Regions from separate parts of the Rossellomorea sp. DUT-2 genome, predicted to be linked through region 3. Evidence: predicted binding sites of a transcription regulator. Region 3 holds the regulator's gene; each other region holds the start of a gene.
The links. The regulator LexA, encoded in region 3, represses DNA repair genes until DNA is damaged. The targets are predictions, from matches to a motif close to CGAACATATGTTCG.
Positions count from the first base shown of each region.

Region 1: a site for LexA is predicted at 3,796-3,809, ahead of ACOSV2_RS08740 (ImmA/IrrE family metallo-endopeptidase). Genes of this name have one in related genera too.
Region 2: a site for LexA is predicted at 3,255-3,268, ahead of uvrB (excinuclease ABC subunit UvrB). Genes of this name have one in related genera too.

Region 1 is NZ_JBQPEO010000002.1:578,510-584,800, reverse strand. It holds gene ACOSV2_RS08755 (hypothetical protein) at 1-612, shown strand, start outside; gene ACOSV2_RS08750 (hypothetical protein) at 713-1,597, shown strand; gene ACOSV2_RS08745 (recombinase family protein) at 1,765-3,216, opposite strand; gene ACOSV2_RS08740 (ImmA/IrrE family metallo-endopeptidase) at 3,283-3,771, opposite strand; gene ACOSV2_RS08735 (hypothetical protein) at 3,880-4,080, opposite strand; gene ACOSV2_RS08730 (zinc-dependent metalloprotease) at 4,393-5,214, shown strand; gene ACOSV2_RS08725 (hypothetical protein) at 5,358-6,197, shown strand; gene ACOSV2_RS08720 (NUMOD4 domain-containing protein) at 6,215-6,291, shown strand, end outside.
Region 2 is NZ_JBQPEO010000004.1:186,660-192,950, reverse strand. It holds gene uvrA (excinuclease ABC subunit UvrA) at 1-1,142, opposite strand, end outside; gene uvrB (excinuclease ABC subunit UvrB) at 1,150-3,132, opposite strand; gene ACOSV2_RS16230 (CsbA family protein) at 3,728-3,958, opposite strand; gene ACOSV2_RS16225 (HD domain-containing protein) at 4,031-4,672, opposite strand; gene ACOSV2_RS16220 (alpha/beta fold hydrolase) at 4,746-5,501, opposite strand; gene ACOSV2_RS16215 (phosphoglycerate dehydrogenase) at 5,572-6,291, opposite strand, start outside.
Region 3 is NZ_JBQPEO010000001.1:745,871-752,161, reverse strand. It holds gene sirA (sporulation inhibitor of replication protein SirA) at 1-354, opposite strand, end outside; gene tkt (transketolase) at 625-2,628, opposite strand; gene ACOSV2_RS03760 (DUF896 domain-containing protein) at 2,814-3,047, opposite strand; gene ACOSV2_RS03755 (YneB family resolvase-like protein) at 3,153-3,803, opposite strand; gene yneA (cell division suppressor protein YneA) at 3,815-4,141, opposite strand; gene lexA (transcriptional repressor LexA) at 4,298-4,918, shown strand; gene glnA (type I glutamate--ammonia ligase) at 5,046-6,291, opposite strand, start outside.

The sequences.
Region 1 (6,291 bases), on a different contig from region 3:
GAAGACGTATTAAAATATTTTAATTTACGTAAAGATGATATTCTTCCTGATAAATTATTTATGTTCCACCTTACTTCTGGGATAGATGAAAGTAGTTTTCAACAAAATGGAATCTTAAATATAGAATCTATAATTAAAAATGATATTTTTTCTTCTTTTTTTGCTGATTCTGGTATTAGTATTCAATATGAGGAAGGGGCACCACCTTTAATTCATTTTATGGGAAAAAGCTTTAAGGATGAGATGCTTTTTCATCGTTTTAATTCAGATAAATGTATAAATGGTTTCTTGATTAAGGAAGATGCTGAAAATAATTCAAATGTAAGACATATAAGAGAATGTCCAGAATTCATATGGGATATTAGCAAAATTATTCATATGCCTGAATTAATTGAAAAATGGAAAGCAAGTGCTAAACCGATGAAACTGTCACTCCTTGTGAACTTTGAGGATATCAATTATTTTAATCCTTCGGAGTATGTACTAAAGGCAATCGAGTATGTTTTATTTAAAAAGACAGGATATTGGGATCCTGATAAAAATTTTATGGTTTTCTTAAATGAAGATGGTTTTGTTTCACCTGAAAATATAACGGAGATAAATGAACTTTAATATACTTAATGCCTTTATTATTTGTAATGTTTTTAACTTGTTTAGGCAAAGAGATATTTATATTATCCTTGGTTAAAATTTCAATAGAAAGGAGACAAAAATGGATTTAACTAGTTTATTAACGACGATTATCTCATCTACTGCTGCACTTGTGGCTATCATTGGTGGATTTCTTGTGAGTCGAGTCATCTCGATTTCCAGTGAGCATAGCGGAATAAAACGAAGGCTTCGTGAAATTAACAATGATATTGGTACTAAAAACGAGTTGATTGATGGGTTGGAAAAGTATCTGTTCGAAGATGATTTAAACGATTTTGTAATCGATGATGATAGTATCGAATTAATGATCCAAGGGAAAGAACTTGAGGATATTGTTCACGAAATAGAATATGATCGTTTGACGATTGATGAACTGAGGCCGTATTTTGAGCAATTGAAAGAGATCAAACAAGAAATGTTCGACAGTGTAGATGAAAAACACCCTGTGTCGACTTTTCAAGAATTTAATTTGCAGCATGGAGAGTTGAAATACCCTGACAGAATACTTTGGTACAAACGTATTTTTGAAGTCATCATAGATATCTTATCGGAACCTAAGTCACCGATAGATTATTTACAGAATTATGAACCAGCAAATTTTTATAAGAGGAATTTACAACCTACTAACAATTACGGAGACAAAGAAAAAGAACGGGACCAGCTGAAGGATGAAGTGAACATCTTGAAGATACAAAAAGAAGAACAAGAGAAGATTCTCGAAGGTTATGGAAGACCAAGGTATGTTATGAGTGGTTTGATAGTCCTTGGCTATGCGACAGTTGTAGGAATATGCTACCCGAGCACTCTGCTTCCATATCTGGAAAACACTTATGATGATGTCGCTACGAAATGGCTTGTTCTAATCTTATTTTTTAGCCTTCTGCTTGCAATATTCAGTTATCTGACCCATGCAATGATAAAACTCGGTAAAACTGGAGAGCGTTAAAAAATTCTACAGATATGTCTAACAAAAAATATAAATATTTTGAGTTCAAGTTCTCAATTTAAGGACAGGCCTGTTGAATAAGTGTGAAACCTCCCAATAGGGAGGTATAATGGAAGAAGAAAATAACAAAACACCTAGACATTTCTAGGTGTTTTGAGCATTTAAATTTAATAAAACTCAACCTCTCTAATCTCCAAACAATCAGGTTTCAACTGATTACTAACCCGGTCAACCACAATCTTTTTGGTGAACATCTGAAGCAACATTTTTTTCTCCAATGCATCAAGCTGATTCCAGTTTGACTTTAAGTCTAGGAGAATTTCTGAAAGGTCTTCAGTGTTCATTTTTTCCCCAGCTGGTTGAAGAGAAGATAGCTGCTTATTTACATCTTCCTCTTTAGTTTTTTCTTCTCCCATTCGAACAGAAAAATCTTCATCACTAATCATTTCGTTTACCCAAGCATATTGCCACTTTTTCTTCCGTTTATCAATTTCATTTAATTCTTTATTTAATAAGTCCATTCTATCTTGGCTATCATCAATCTCATCTTCATAAGTAATGTCTTCTACTATACCTGGATTAATTCTTAATGAGTCTAGATACTTAATGAACTGAGTTTCTATATAACGTTCTGCCATAGATCGTTGATTACATTCTCCAACAACTTTCCTGTTGCAGATATAGCCTCGAGAACGATATTCTTTATTTCCTCTTTTCGAATAACCATGTTTACCGGATAGAGGGGATCCACAGCGTGCACATTTTGCTACACCCGAAAAAATAAATTTACTTGTAGCTGCCCTTGGATGTGATGTACTTCTACTATCTTTAATCCTCTGAACATTCTCAAAAGTTTCTTTCGAAATGATAGGAGGATGAGTATTTTCCACTTCAAAATAATTTTCCTTGTTTACTCTAAAGTTATATCTCATAGTTCCAATGTATAGAGGGTTGGAAAGGATATAGTTCACTCTAAAACCACTCCAAATTGCATCGTTCCTTGTTCGGATATTTAACCGATTTAATTCTACAGCAATTTTAATTGTACTTTTCCCTTTAAGGTAGTAATCAAATATATCTTTTACAATAAGAGCTTCTTCTTTATTGATGGTAAGCGTCTTGTTTTCTTTATCTAAATCGTAACCATATGGAGATCGATTAATTACCCAGTTTCCCTCACGTGCTTTTTGTTCCATACCCATGCGAATTCTTTCCCCGGTGTTTTCTCGTTCCCATTGGGCTAATGCAGCCACTATGGTTATGAACATTCTACCCATTGCAGTGGTCGTATCATATACTTCGGTTGCTGATTTGAACTTGCAATCGTATTTATCGAATGTTTCTAAAATGTTATATAGATCCCGTACGGATCTAGTCAAACGATCCAGTCGATAAACTAAGACACAATCAATCAAGTTTTGCTCAATATGTTTTATCATTCTTTCCAGGTTTGGCCTGTTCGTATCTTTAGCACTGTAGCCATCATCGATATAGATTTCGAATATATCCCATCCCTGGGATACACAGTAAGCTTTTAAACGGTCTGTCTGTGCTCGAATAGAGTAGCCCTCGGATGCTTGTTCAGTGGTACTAACACGGACATATACTGCTGCTTTCATATAACCACTTCCTTTAAAACTAAAATACTTGTAAATTAAGAACAAAAAAATAGAGAGATTGGTAATTTAGTAAATGCTTCTTTGAATTTGATTCCTTCGAATAATTTGTTCTAATCGTTCTTCACATAGTTCTGGAGATACCAAGAACATATCAGACATTTTTTTAATCACATCTCGATCATTGATAGGAATGTATTTAATCATGTGATAGGGGATAGATGCATACTGAGTAAAATGATGTGCATCCCATTCCTGGAGCTCTCTAAACGAAGCAGGCATAATTGTTTGAACACCAGAGTGTCTAAGGATATGGCATAATTCATGGAAGAAAATCTCCCTGTGCTTTTCAATGGGTTCTCTACTATCAATTACGATGTCTTGATATCTACCGATTACATGGAAGCTGCTCGGGATAGGTTTCTTCTTTACATAAATGCCTAGGAACCTAGATATTCGTTCCTCACTAATTGAATCTGGATTTGTTATTCCGATCCTAGAATAGAACCGAGAAACCCAATCTTCTAACCCGGTGGTCCTGTATGATAATTGGTACATTTTGCTCACCTCGGTAATATTATACAAACATACGTTCGTATTTTCAACGATTTTAAACCCCTTCCAATATGGAAAGGGGTAATAAAGTAGTTTATTAGTCCTGTAAAATTAATTTTCTAAAAGGTTTTCTATTTTTTCTTTACACATCTGACATGAAAGTTCATTAACTTCTCTAAAATAAATTGCCTTCATCGCCTCTTTATCATCTTCATAAAAATCAGGATAAGGAATCCCGCATTCGGTCACTTTAGAGTTTTTAATAGCATGTTTTTTGTTAGAAACAGGTCCTTCAATTACGGGGAAAAGCAAATTAAAACCTCCGAAACAATAATATATAAATAATATTATCACGAAAATTTTCAATATTGGCTTAAAATAAAGAAAATGGTAGTTATTAATTAGAGGAAATTATTAGATTTGATGATAGATATTTCAAACTGATTATTATTCACTAATTTAATTCTGAAGATATTAGTGAAACAACGAAAATTTTCACCAAATTAGTAGAAATACCTCGAATACTCATAGGGCTTTTAACCCGAACTTTCTCAACCTCTAATTAAAAGGTATTAGGAAGAATCCCCCGAATTTGTTAGTTATACCAAAAAAGGAGGGTTCTCTATGAACTTGAAAAAAATTGCTTCCACTACTCTAGCTTTATCAATTTGTGTCGCACCTGCCATTGGATTAGCAAAGGTACAGCCAACAGACCTAGACCATCACGATCATGACCACGCTGCCCCATCAACTACTTACATCGATTCATTACCAAAGGCCAAGGAATATGCACCTGATAAAGGTCCTGCTAAAATCGAGAAGTCTACTAAAGTAGTAGAGTTAGATGAAAAAGGGAAAGTGAAAAAATCATCGACTACCAAAAGTACACTTTCAAAAGAAAAGCAATCTGTTCAAAAAGCAGCAGCTGCAGCCAATAGAACTGTAACAGTTCTTGCAGTAGCAGACGAAGAGTACCGTGCTACATATAGTGACTGGCAAAGCAGAGTGCAACAAATCGTCGAAAACGCAGATGATGCATTCATTAGAGATCACGGTATTGATTTCCAAGTACAAGCAGTAGGGAATTGGACTTCACAAGGTGGAAACAGCTCACAAATTTTAGCAGACCTAAGCAGGGATTGGTCAGGTTACAGTTACGACTTTGTAGTAGGTTTCTCAAAGGATGCTAACTTTGATGCTGGAGGAATTGCTTACGTTTATTCTTCAGATCCAGGAACGGCATTCAGCGTTAACTTAGACCAAGGAGTGACAAACACATCTAAAGCAGCTCAACATGAGTTCTCTCATAACTACGGGTTAGGTCATGATGCACAAGGAAGTGGAATTCGTTGTATTATGAACTATGATTATTCTTATTCTGTCGATTACTGGCATCCAGCACATAATACTCAGATACAGAATAATAAGGTTTGGTATGGTCAGTAATTAAAATTTAACCTCTCTCATTCTTGAGGGAGGTTTTTTGTATGTACTAGAATAAGTTATCCTATATTTTTACAGGTAATTATTAGATTAGTAGTTATTTTGTGCTATATTTAACGTATATCTGATTTAACACGGAGGAGTACATGAATCTTTTTAAATACCAAGGACAAGAAGAAGATCATTATACTCATATTTTAATGAGCATTCTCAGTTACAATAACTATCAAATCATAGAGCCTTTTTTGAAAAATCTACTGAAGGATGAATCCGATAACTTAAATTTTAATAACACTTTTGCCAAGGTAAGAAAGAAATTTTGTCCTCAAGACCCAAAATTACTAGAGTATGTAATTGGAATCGCACCATATAAAAACAGCTTTTCTTCCTCTGATTTAGAAGATAACTCAGGATCTATACCTGATGCATGGATTTGCGGTGAGAATTTTAATTTACTATTTGAATTTAAAATAAGAGGAATGTTGGATAAGGGGCAAATATCAGCACATAAGAAATTATTATCCAGCAAAGATACTGAAGTTCTCGAATACAACTGGAATGATGTTAAGGATAGTTTGCAAAAAATCGAGTTAAGTGACTCGGTGCTCTCCTATTTAGTCCAATCTTTTATTGAAGTAATCCCTAGCTTTAAATCAAAAAGGCGGTCCTCTGGTATGCCAAAACAAATTATTAGTCATATAAACAAGGAAAACGAGTTACATTTCATTATTACCGGAAGTAAATTATCAATGAATTATTCTGTAGATAAAGTTTATAACGGAAAATCAATCCAGTTGAACCAATTAGTAAATGGCATTCAAGAAGCACGTAGGTTTATCGCCTCATTTGTCTTAAGTAACTATAATGAGTTGCCGATAGAGTTTATTGGACAAGAAACAATTATTAATGACTACTGTGTTGTTCCGGGGAGAAGCAAGAAGAAAAATCAATGGAATCAGTGGAGAATAGGGGCTTTTCTAAACTAAGATACTGGAGGAGAATTATGAGAAAGGAATTGTATAAACCGATTATAGGTTATGAAGGACTATATGATATCTCCGAATCCGGAAAGGTGTATTC
Region 2 (6,291 bases), on a different contig from region 3:
ACATTCGGGATGACCCCTTCGAAACGAAGATAGTTTTCACGAACTTGCCCAAAATCGTTCTCGTAACGGAAGTAAATCTCATCCTTGCCTGATCCATATAGGACCTTATCCATTTGATGTTTCGGGATATCCTTTACAGGCATATCCATCGGAATCTCATAATGATTACATACTGCCTTAAGAAGAGACGGATAGTATTGGGAGCTTGTCGGTTCCCACGGAGCAATCGCATGTTCGTCGAGAGTGCGATCCCAGTTGGGAATCACCAGCTCCTTATCGACCTCAAGCTTTGTTCCCAATCCGTCACAGCTTGTGCAGGCACCGTACGGACTATTGAAGGAAAACATTCTTGGCTCCAATTCCGTTATGGAAAATCCACAGTACGGACATGCGTGATGCTCACTGAATAGAAGTTCTTCTTCCCCGATTACATCAATGATCACCTGACCGTCTGCCAATCTTAGTGCCGTTTCAAGTGAGTCGGACAGACGTGCTGCGACACCCTCTTTCACGACGATTCGGTCAATGATCACTTCAATGGAGTGCTTTTTATTTTTTTCCAGGGAGATTTCTTCTCCAAGATCCTGGACTTCACCGTTGATACGTACTCGGACAAACCCTTGTTTCTTGATTTCTTCAAGGGTCTTCACGTGAGTTCCTTTACGGCCTGATACAACTGGTGCCAGTACTTGAAGCTTAGTTCTTTCCGGGTACTCAAGAATACGGTCGACCATTTGTTCAATCGTTTGGGAGGAGATTTCGATCCCGTGATTTGGACAAATCGGTTTCCCTACTCTTGCAAACAACAGTCTTAGATAGTCGTAAATTTCGGTGACCGTCCCTACAGTCGAACGTGGATTACGGCTCGTTGTTTTTTGATCGATGGAAATCGCAGGGGACAATCCCTCGATTGCATCGACATCGGGCTTATCCATTTGACCTAAGAATTGACGGGCATAAGCAGAAAGGGACTCGACATAACGTCTTTGTCCTTCTGCATAAATGGTATCAAAGGCAAGGGATGACTTACCTGAACCCGAAAGCCCCGTTAAAACGACCAGTTTATCCCGTGGAATTTTTATATCTATATTTTTTAAATTATGAGCTCTAGCTCCTTGTACGATTATTTGATCTCGCGCCATATTTCGTTCATCCTTCCGCCTTAAGCTCAAGAATGGTATCACGAAGCTGTGCAGCGCGCTCAAAGTCCAATGCCTTGGCTGCTTCCTTCATTTCCACTTCTAAGCTAGCAATAAGTTTTTGTCGCTCCGGTTTAGACATATTCGAAACTTTTGTCTGTTCTCCTTCATAAACCCCTGCTTCTTCTGCGGCATGGGTTGCCCTGATGACATCCCGGATTTCTTTTTGTATGGTCGTCGGGGTAACTCCGTGTTTTTCATTGTATTCTTCCTGTATCGTCCGACGACGTTCTGTTTCGTCAAGTGCTTTTTGCATAGAGTCGGTAATTCTGTCCGCGTACATAATGACTTTACCGCTGCTATTACGCGCTGCACGGCCTATCGTTTGAATGAGGGAACGTTCAGAACGCAAGAAGCCTTCTTTGTCAGCATCCAATATGGTGACAAGTGATACTTCGGGGATGTCCAACCCTTCACGGAGTAAATTGATTCCCACTAATACATCATATTTACCTAAACGGAGGTCGCGGATGATTTCAATCCGTTCCAACGTTTTGATTTCTGAATGCAAATATTGAACTTTGATACCCATTTCCTTCAAGTACGCCGAGAGATCCTCAGACATTTTCTTCGTAAGGGTAGTCACAAGGACACGTTCATTTTTCTCGATACGTTCGTTGATTTCACCAAGAAGGTCATCGATCTGTCCTTCGATGGGTCGTACCTCGATGACCGGATCCAGAAGTCCTGTTGGACGGATGATCTGCTCGACCATCTCAGGACAATGCTCCAATTCGTATGGACCTGGCGTGGCTGAGACATAGAGGAGCTGCTGTGTTTTCTTCTCAAACTCTTCAAAACGCAAGGGACGATTGTCCATGGCGGAAGGCAGACGGAAGCCGTGATCCACAAGCACTTTTTTACGGGCCTGGTCCCCGTTGAACATTCCCCGGATTTGAGGTAGCGTCACATGGGACTCGTCGACCACAATTAAGAAATCGTCTGGAAAATAGTCCATAAGAGTATACGGAGTCGATCCTGACGGCCTTAATGTCAGGTGACGGGAGTAGTTTTCAATCCCCGAGCAAAAGCCCATCTCCCTCATCATTTCGAGATCATAACGGGTCCGCTGTTCCAGACGTTGGGCCTCCAGCAGTTTATTTTCTTCTTTCATGATAGCTAATTGCTCTTCAAGCTCTTTTTCAATATTTTTGATGGCTACCTGCAATTTTTCTTCACGGGTTACGAAGTGGGAAGCCGGGAAGATTGCGATATGATCCCGATCTCCCATGATTTCACCGGTCAGGGCATCCACTTCACGAATCCTGTCAATTTCATCTCCGAAAAACTCTACACGCATACAGTGTTCATCACGGGAAGCCGGGAAAATTTCCACTACGTCACCTCGAACACGGAAGGTTCCACGCTGAAAGTCGATGTCGTTTCGTTCATACTGGATATCCACAAGCTTACGCAGCAATTGATTTCGTTCGATTTCCATTCCTGTACGCAGGGAAAGAACGAGCTCCCGGTATTCCTCCGGGTTACCTAAACCGTAAATACAGGACACGCTGGCAATGATGATGACATCTTTTCGCTCAAACAAAGAAGATGTAGCAGAGTGCCTGAGTTTATCGATTTCATCATTGATGCTGGCATCCTTTTCAATAAATGTATCCGTTTGAGGAACGTATGCCTCCGGCTGATAATAGTCATAGTAACTGACAAAATATTCAACGGCGTTATCAGGGAAAAACTCTTTAAATTCGCTGTAGAGCTGCCCCGCCAATGTTTTATTATGAGCAATGATGAGGGTAGGCTTCTCAACCTGCTTGATCACATTGGAGACAGTGAATGTCTTTCCTGTCCCTGTAGCCCCAAGTAAGGTTTGATGACGTTTCCCTTCATTTATGCCTTGAACTAATTTTTCAATCGCCAGGGGCTGATCTCCCTCTGGTTTATATTTAGATTTGAGCTCGAATTGATCTTTCACCGTGAAACCTCCTATAGTAAAGGACTGCTACCTTGTATTTACCTACTTATACCCATCTTAAACACTGTCCATTCTTCTATACACATTCTACCACATTTCCTACAGTATTAACCAATAATAAGCGAACAAAAGTTCGTTTTTTTATTATTATAGAGATCACATTATCCGGGTTGTGGATAACTTTTGATGAAGAAACAGTTTCGAGGCTAGGATCGTGATTTCGACATTTTACGGGAGCTAGCAAGGAGCTTATTAGAGATTTTCGACATAATACGAGCATTTCTATACACAACCTGTGCACAACTATGTGTATAAGTCGATATTCATTGTGGAAAATCCTTAAACTTATTCACAATTCGTCAAATTTCTTGTGCACAATGTTGATGAATGCGGATTCAAACTGTGAATAACATGTCCTCAACCTCACTTATTCACACTATTCTTCATTTATCCACAATTAAGAAATCTGTTTACACGGGAATCCCCTCCCGACCTTTTCAAAGGAATAGGCAAGCGCTATGGCATAAGAAAAACAGGCTCTATCTTCTTAAAAGATAGAGCCTGTTTTCAAACTTCTATTCACCTGTCACCAAAATCATGCACTTCTCTTCGCTCTTTTCATCATCCGGTCGCTATACCAGAATCCAACGGTTAATGAAGCCGCGTCTACGACAATCAGTAACCAAGAGTCCGTATAGCCCTTGGAAACCGAAGCTGCAATGAGGGCAACGGTCAAGATCAATCCCACATAATGGTTATACGTCACCCGTGTGAACAGAACGACAAGCAATCCTGGTAAAAATAAACCTAAAATGATTTTAGACACGTTCAACTCTCCTTAAAGATAAGGGAATAACACATATTCTACCGAAGTTTCCCCTATCTGGAAAGGGTTTTCCTACTCTTCACCCTGCTGAATTAATTTCTGGGTCCGTTCCTTCAACTCACTGTGAGGGATGAATTTTTCCGAAAGCATATCAGGCAGAATGTATTCCAAGAAGTATTGTACACACTCCAGGTCCTTGTATTTCACAATCGTCGATAGGGCTTCCTGATAAATTTCAATAAATAGAGGCTCCGGATTCCCTTTTTGAATTTCTCCAAAGGATTCATACAGAAGATCGATTTTGTCTGCGACAGAAAGGATTCTTCCTTCAAGGCTATCGTCCTTCCCCTCTTTAAACCGTTCTCTGTACACTTCTTGAAATTGCGGGGGGAATTCTGTAGTGATGAATTTATTGACCATCTGATCTTCTACCTGGCTGAAGAGCTCACGCAGCTCTCCCGATGCATATTTTACAGGGGTCTTGATATCCCCTGTGAAAAGTTCCGCGTAGTCATGATTCAAGGCTTTTTCATACAGTGCTTTCCAATCAATTTTTTTCCCGCTCTGTTCTTCCGCCGTTCCTAAAAACTGAGCAATTTTGGTCACCTTAAACGAATGGCTGGCTACGTTATGCTCATGATACTTAAATCGGCCCGGACAGCGAATGAGGGTTTCAAGGTCGGATAAGCTTTTAAAATAGTGATGAATTCCCATCGTATTCTCCTCTCATTGATCGACTTTACTTTATTAAGATAGTATCAAGTAGAAGGAGTAAGAGCAAAGATAATCACCCTTCTATTTCACCTAAAAGTATATTATTTAGAGCACTGTGATAACGTGTGGGAATTTGATGAGAGGCTCCAGGAATCACATATATTTTCTTAGAATAACAATCGTTATACAGTTTGAGATGAGAATTGATCCAATCCGACCTTTCCCCGTAAATTAAGAGAAGCGGGATTGGAAGCTTCTTGACCTGCTCTATCCCATCGTAGTGAAGGGATTGCTCGTAGAACTGATACCAAATGTGGTGGTTCGCCTTATCAATATGACCCCTCAGCTTCTCCCGCTCAAGCTTATCCTTGAAATGCGCTCTGGAAATAATCTCCGATAGGCGAGCCGGATGTTCACTAACCATTTCCATGCCCATATGGTGCATCCATTTCAGCTTGGGATTCGTGACTTTCGGATATCCCCCTACCAAAATGAGAGTGGAGACCCGGTCTTCATAGGTACACGCAAATGTTTGTCCCACCACTCCCCCTGCAGAATATCCGAGCATCACACATGCAGCAATGTTCAGGTGGTCGAGAATCGCCTTTATGTCCTCTACAAACTGAGAGATACTAATATTCTGTTCCATTGTAAAGGAGTCACCATGGCCTGTTAAGTCCGGAATGATGAGGCGAAAGTGTCTGGAAAGAACATGCTGCTTTATGAAGGTCATCCTCCCCATACCCGGGGGATGGATCAAGACAACGGGATTCCCTTTTCCTAAATCGTCAAAATAAAGATCTCTATTGTTAAAATGGATGATCGCCATAAAAATAAATCCTCCCTCAACCGCTTTATTACACATTGTTCTCGGGTTAAGGGAGTTCTAGTCACTTTATTTAAATGAGGCGGACGGAAACCACACCGTGTATTTCTTTCATCCTGCTTTTCACTTGATGTTGTTCTTCTTCGAGGAGTTTCTGATCCAAATCAATCATGGTATAGGCCCACGTATGTTTACTGCGGTTGATCATATCTGCAATGTTGACTGCGTAGCCTGAGAGAACATTGGCGATTTGACTGACCATATTCGGGATGTTTTGGTGCATGACCGTCACTCGCATTTTTCCGCTATAAGGCAGTTCCACATCGGGCAGGTTCACAGCATGCTTAATATTACCCGTTTCAAGATATGTTTTCAGCTGCTTTGTCGCCATGATGGCACAGTTTTCTTCAGATTCAACGGTAGATGCGCCCAAATGAGGAACAGGGACGACGTTTTTCATGTTCAATACCTTTTTATTAGGGAAATCCGTCACATATTTACGGACAATTCCTGCTTCAAGGGCCTTTTCGAGAGCCCCTTCTTCTACCAGCTCACCTCTTGAAAAGTTTAAGATCGTCATACCCTTTTTCATCTTCGTGAAGCCTTCTTCACTCACAAAGCTGGACGTTTTGTCTGTTAATGGAATGTGTAACGTCACAAAATCACACTCTGCCCATACTTCTTCAATATGATGAGCGCGCTTCACATCCTGGGATAAACGCCACGCTGCGTCCACGGATATAAATGGATCATAGGCGACCACATCCATCCCAAGGGCCAGGGCATCATTTGC
Region 3 (6,291 bases):
ATTTCTGCGCAGGATCTCAAAAAAGATATATTCAGATTCATCGTGACCCCAAGCATTGAGGGTCATCCATTTTTCATTGAGAACAAGTGTAGCACCTGTATCGATCTTTTCAATTGATGCAACAGAATCAACCCAAGCCGCTCCTTCAATTTTACCGATCTCGTGCTGCAGGATTCTTTGAGTAGGAAGGTATGGAATTGGCCTGGTAATGTAATTTACTTGTTTCGAGATGATATCGTGAAGCTCCCCTGAACTTGCTTCCCATTCGGAAAACAGCTGATAGAATATTCTTTCCCGACCATAATAGTGCTGAACAAACATTTCTTCAATCCAATAGATTTGATAGTTTCGCACCTTTACACCCTCCTACCTTTCTTTCATATAGTATAAATCAACTAGAGAGGAGTCATTGTCGGAAAATGTTGAAAATCTACACTAGTTTTGTCGAAGGGCAAGTGAACTCAAAATATCGGGGATTGTCTCAAGTTGTAAAGTATAGGGAGTTTTCATCATTTACCCATTTTCTTTCACACATACTCTTTTTAATTGACAATGCCATTCAGCTTAAAAAAGGTCGACTCCTTTAAGAGTATTAAGGAGTCGACCTTTGATGTCTTTAAATTATTACTGTATCAATGCTTTGATTCTTGAAACTACATTTTCAGATGTAAAGCCGTACTCTTCCATGACTTTTGCTCCAGGTGCAGATGCACCATATCCATCAATCGCTAAGATGTCACCTTCGTCTCCTACATAACGATCCCAACCCATTGGAGATCCCATTTCGATAGCAAGACGTTTTTTCACACTCTTAGGCAGAATAGATTCTTTGTATTCTTTTGATTGTTTCTCGAAGCGATCCCAAGACGGCATACTTACGACAGATACGCTGATTCCGTCTTTTTCAAGTGCATTTTGAGCGTCTACTGCTAAATGCACTTCAGAACCAGTTGCAATCAGTAAGGCATCAGGCTGTTCCTTGCCGGAAGCAGATACCACATATGCTCCTTTATCTACGCCGTTATATGCTTTATCTGCAGTACCTTTAAGAGTTGGGAGGTCCTGACGAGATAGAACTAACATCGTAGGCTGATCCTTTGACTCTAAGGATAATTTCCATGCTGCAGCAACTTCATTTCCGTCACCAGGGCGGATAACAGAAAGGTTAGGCATGGCACGAAGTGAAGCGAGCTGTTCTACAGGTTCATGCGTAGGTCCATCTTCTCCGACAGCAATACTATCATGCGTGAATACATATGTCACAGGTAAGCCCATTAGAGCCGCTAAGCGGATAGCAGGTCTTAAATAGTCACTGAATACGAAGAATGTCCCTCCGAATACGTGCAGACCGCCGTGAAGAGCCATACCATTCATGGCTGCACCCATACCGAACTCACGAACACCGAACCAGATATTACGACCTTCATACGATTCATGAGTAAAGTCTGCTTCATCTTTAATCATCGTCTTGTTAGATCCGGCTAAGTCAGCTGATCCACCAATAAATGAAGGAAGTTTCTTTGCAATCGCATTTAACACTTCACCAGAAGAAGCTCTGCTTGCTAGTGCTTTTCCTTCTTCATATACCGGGATATCTTGATCCCAACCTTCTGGAAGATCACCTTTGATTGCTGCTTCTAATTGGACAGCAAGCTCTGGATGCTCTTCTTTGTATTTAATGAATAGGTCAGCCCAGGCTTCTTCTTTTTCAGAACCTACTTGTTGGATTCTTTCCTCGAATCTACTGTAAACTTCCTCAGGTACATGGAAATCCTGTTCAAACGTCCATTGATAAGCTTCTTTCGTAAGCTTCATTTCGTCTTCACCTAGTGGAGCACCGTGAACAGCAGATTTCCCTGATTTATTAGGAGCTCCGTATCCGATGACCGTCTTAACTTCGATCATAGTAGGACGGCTAGTATCACCTTGAGCCTCTTCGATTGCTTTGGAGATTTCATCAAGGTCATTCCCGTCTTCAACACGAATATATTGCCAACCATACGATTCAAAGCGGCCTTCCACACTTTCAGAGAAAGATTTGTCTAACTCTCCATCAAGTGAAATATCATTTGAATCATAGAGAACGACAAGTCGACCTAATTTCAAGTGAGCTGCTAGAGAAGCTGCTTCAGAGGCCACACCCTCCATTAAGTCTCCATCTCCACAAATAGAATATGTAAAATGGTCTACCATATCGTATTGATCCTTATTGTATGTAGAAGCTAAATGCCTTTCAGCCAATGCCATACCGACGGCCATACCGATTCCTTGCCCTAGTGGTCCAGTCGTGGCTTCAACACCTGGGGTATGTTTGTATTCCGGGTGTCCCGGTGTTTTACTTCCCCATTGACGGAATTCTTTAAGATCTTCCATTGAAACATCATATCCCGATAAATGAAGCAGGCTATATAATAGCATTGATCCATGACCAGCGGATAAAACGAATCGATCCCGGTTAAACCACTCAGGATTTTTCGGATTATGATTCATGAATCTTGTCCAAAGAGCATACGCCATCGGTGCTGCTCCCATAGGCATTCCAGGGTGTCCTGAACCTGCTTTTTCAATTGCATCGATAGATAATGTACGGATTGTATTAATTGCTAATTGATCTGTGTTATCAAACATATGTCAGACATCCTTCCTTTTATTGTACCTTATTAATATTAATCTTCTTTGTTAGTTTATACAACTATCTTGAATGATAACATGACTTTATAATCGTTGAAAATAAAAACCCTTATGATTTCATAAGGGTTAAGAAGGAAAAAACGGCCAGGTCCATTTTAAAATGGACCTGGCCGTTCATTAATCTAATGCATTTTCTTTTTAGTCTGTATATCCTGAATCTTCTTAGGTGTCACTTCATTACCTTCCGGATCAAAGATTCTTGTATTTTCAATGGTCCCTTTCATCGATTGACGAAACGTTTCCAGGTATTCTTTTCTCAACTTGGACTGCTCTTTTGCTTCTTGTTCGGTTAGTCCGCTACTTTTAGACTTTTTGGCAAGTTCATTGATTCGATTCATTTTCGTTTTTGAAAGCATCTATAAAAACTCCTTTATTGCATAGTCAGCAAATTCTAAAACACAACTAAAATTTGAACGTAATACTATCGCCATGTTACTAGATTCAAGGAGATAAAACAAGAGTTACGCATTTTCAACTGAAGTCATATATTCTTTAAAACGCCTATGTACTGTAGCTTTGGAGACATCATACCCGAACCCTCTTAATGTTGCTGCAATTTCAGCAAAAGTCAGTTCGTTCTTCCTTAAACGGACAATTTCCTCAACCGGTACTTCAATCCGCTCTCTTCCATCCACATTTCCTTTATTTTTTAGATTTTTATGAGGTTGAAAACCATTTTCCACTGCCCTTTTCATCCCTCGTCTGATTTTCAAATTATGGAGTTTTCTTTGATATTCCTCAACCATGCTTACGATATTAATCACCATAGAATCTGACTCAGATAAGTGTAGCTCCCCACTATGGGTTTGACTGATAATCTTGACTTCCTCTTTTAGTAAACAGTGAATGAGAGCAATTTTGGCATTCCCTCTGCCAATTCTTGTTTCATCCTGGATGAGAACAGCACCAATAGACTCATCTTTAATCAAATCAAGAAGTTCAAGAACACCAGGACGATCTAATTCAAAACCGCTTGCTTGATCTTTTATGATAGCAGCCACTTCGTATTGGTGGTCTTGCGCCAATTTCACTAGTTCCTCTTCTTGACGTTCCAAGGATGTTTCCTGTGTGTCTTTCTTTGTACTGACTCTGCAGTAAATTACTGCCTTCATCTTCTATCCCTCTATTCTTCGTTCATTACCAATTCATAATCTGAATGGGTAGATAATGTTGGATTTTCTATAGGTAACACAAGTGATTCACCTGGTTGGATTGAGAATGATGTAAGATTATTTTCCTCTCCTACCCATGCGATAAATTCTTCCACTGTCATAGAATATTCTTCATTATACTGTTTGGCAATAGTCCAAAGAGTGTCTCCATCCTGAACAGTGATGCTTTGGTAAGAAGGTTGACTTGCCGTGACTATTAGAAAATATACTGCTGATAAAAGTGCTAAGACAAATAAAATAATAATGTAAGAGAAACGATTCCAAATATGTGTTAACATAATAAAACCTCCATACGAATGTTTGTTCTGTTTTTGTTATACTCATTGTAATACGAACATTCGTTTGGTGTCAACAGAAATTCGAACTTATGTTTGTACCGACTGGAAAGACATGCTATAATGGGAACATAAGATCTATAATAGAGGTGCGTGAACATGACAAAATTGTCTAAAAGACAGCAAGACATACTAGAATATATTAAAATTGCAGTAAGAGAAAAAGGGTATCCACCTTCCGTACGGGAAATTGGTGAAGCCGTTGGTCTTGCTTCTAGTTCCACCGTACACGGACATCTGGCCAGGTTAGAGAGCAAAGGTCTTATTCGTAGAGATCCCACTAAACCAAGAGCCATCGAAATCTTAAACCTTGAAGAGGATACAATCCCACGCCAACGAGTTGTGAATGTTCCCTTAATTGGTAAGGTTACAGCCGGTCAACCCATTACGGCTGTTGAGAATGTCGAGGAATTCTTTCCACTGCCTGAGCGTATGGCACCTTCAGATGAGCAGGTTTTCATGCTGGAAATCATGGGTGACAGTATGATAGAGGCCGGAATCTTGGATGGGGATTTTGTTATCGTACGTCAGCAACAAACAGCAAACAATGGAGATATCGTCGTAGCGATGACAGAGGAAGATGAAGCAACTGTAAAACGTTTTTTCAAAGAAAAAGATTTTGTACGATTACAGCCAGAGAACTCAACAATGGAACCGATCATTTTACGTAATGTATCCATTTTAGGAAAAGTTGTCGGAGTTTATCGCCAAGTACATTAATACGTTAAGCCGCTATGTATAATAGCGGCTTATTTTTTTCTATACTTTTGAAGGTTCTAAAAAGGCAGTGGGTGGTAGCATTTTTCGCTACCACCCACTGCTTATAATTAATAGCAATTATTAAGGATTAATACATTTGAATATATTGCTCACGTTCCCATGGGTGTACTTGTGTACGGAACATATCCCATTCGATTTCTTTCGCTTCTACGAAATGTTCGAAGATGTGTTCTCCAAGGGATTTAACAATTACTTCATTTGTTTTAAGATTTTCTAATGCAGCGTGTAATGTCGCTGGAAGATCTACGATTCCCGCTTCTTCACGCTCTTTTTTGTCCATCACATAAATGTTGCGGTCGATTGGTTTAGGTGCTGGAAGGTTATTTTTGATTCCATCTAATCCAGCTGCCAGTAATACAGCCATCGCCAGGTATGGGTTAGCCGCGGGATCAACACTTCGGACTTCAACTCGTGTGCTTAACCCACGAGAAGCAGGGATACGGATTAATGGGCTGCGGTTACGAGCAGACCATGCAACATAACAAGGTGCTTCATATCCAGGGACTAAACGCTTGTATGAGTTTACAGTCGGGTTCGTGATCGCTGTAAAGTCAGTTGCATGTTTAATGATACCTGCAAGGAATTGACGAGCTGTATCGCTTAATTGCAGATCTCCCTTTTCATCGAAGAAAGAGTTTTCCCCATTTTTGAATAGGGACATGTTACAGTGCATTCCTGATCCATTTACACCAAATAGAGGCTTAGGCATGAATGTTGCATGTAATCCATGCTTACGTGCAATCGTCTTAACCACTAACTTAAATGTTTGGATATCATCACATGCTCTTAATGCACTTGCATATTTAAAGTCGATCTCATGTTGACCAGGGGCAACTTCGTGGTGAGATGCTTCGATTTCAAATCCCATCTCTTCCAGTTCTAATGCGATATCACGACGGCAGTTCTCACCTAAATCTGTAGGAGCTAAATCGAAATAGCCACCGTTATCGTTTAATTCTAATGTCGGATCACCATTTACGTCTAATTTAAAGAGGAAGAATTCCGGCTCAGGTCCTAAATTGAAGTCAGTAAACCCTAGCTCTTCCATTTGACTTAAGATGCGCTTTAAATTGTTACGCGGATCTCCTTCGAATGGAGTACCATCTGGATTGTAGATATCACAGATTAGTCGGGCTACTTTTCCTTTTTCAGCTGTCCACGGGAATACTAACCAAGTGTCTAAATCAGGGAATAAGTACATATCTGATTCTTCAATTCGAACAAATCCTTCAATTGAAGATCCGTCAAACATCATCTTGTTATCTAATGCCTTCTCAAGCTGACTAAGAGGGATTTCTACGTTCTTAATCGTC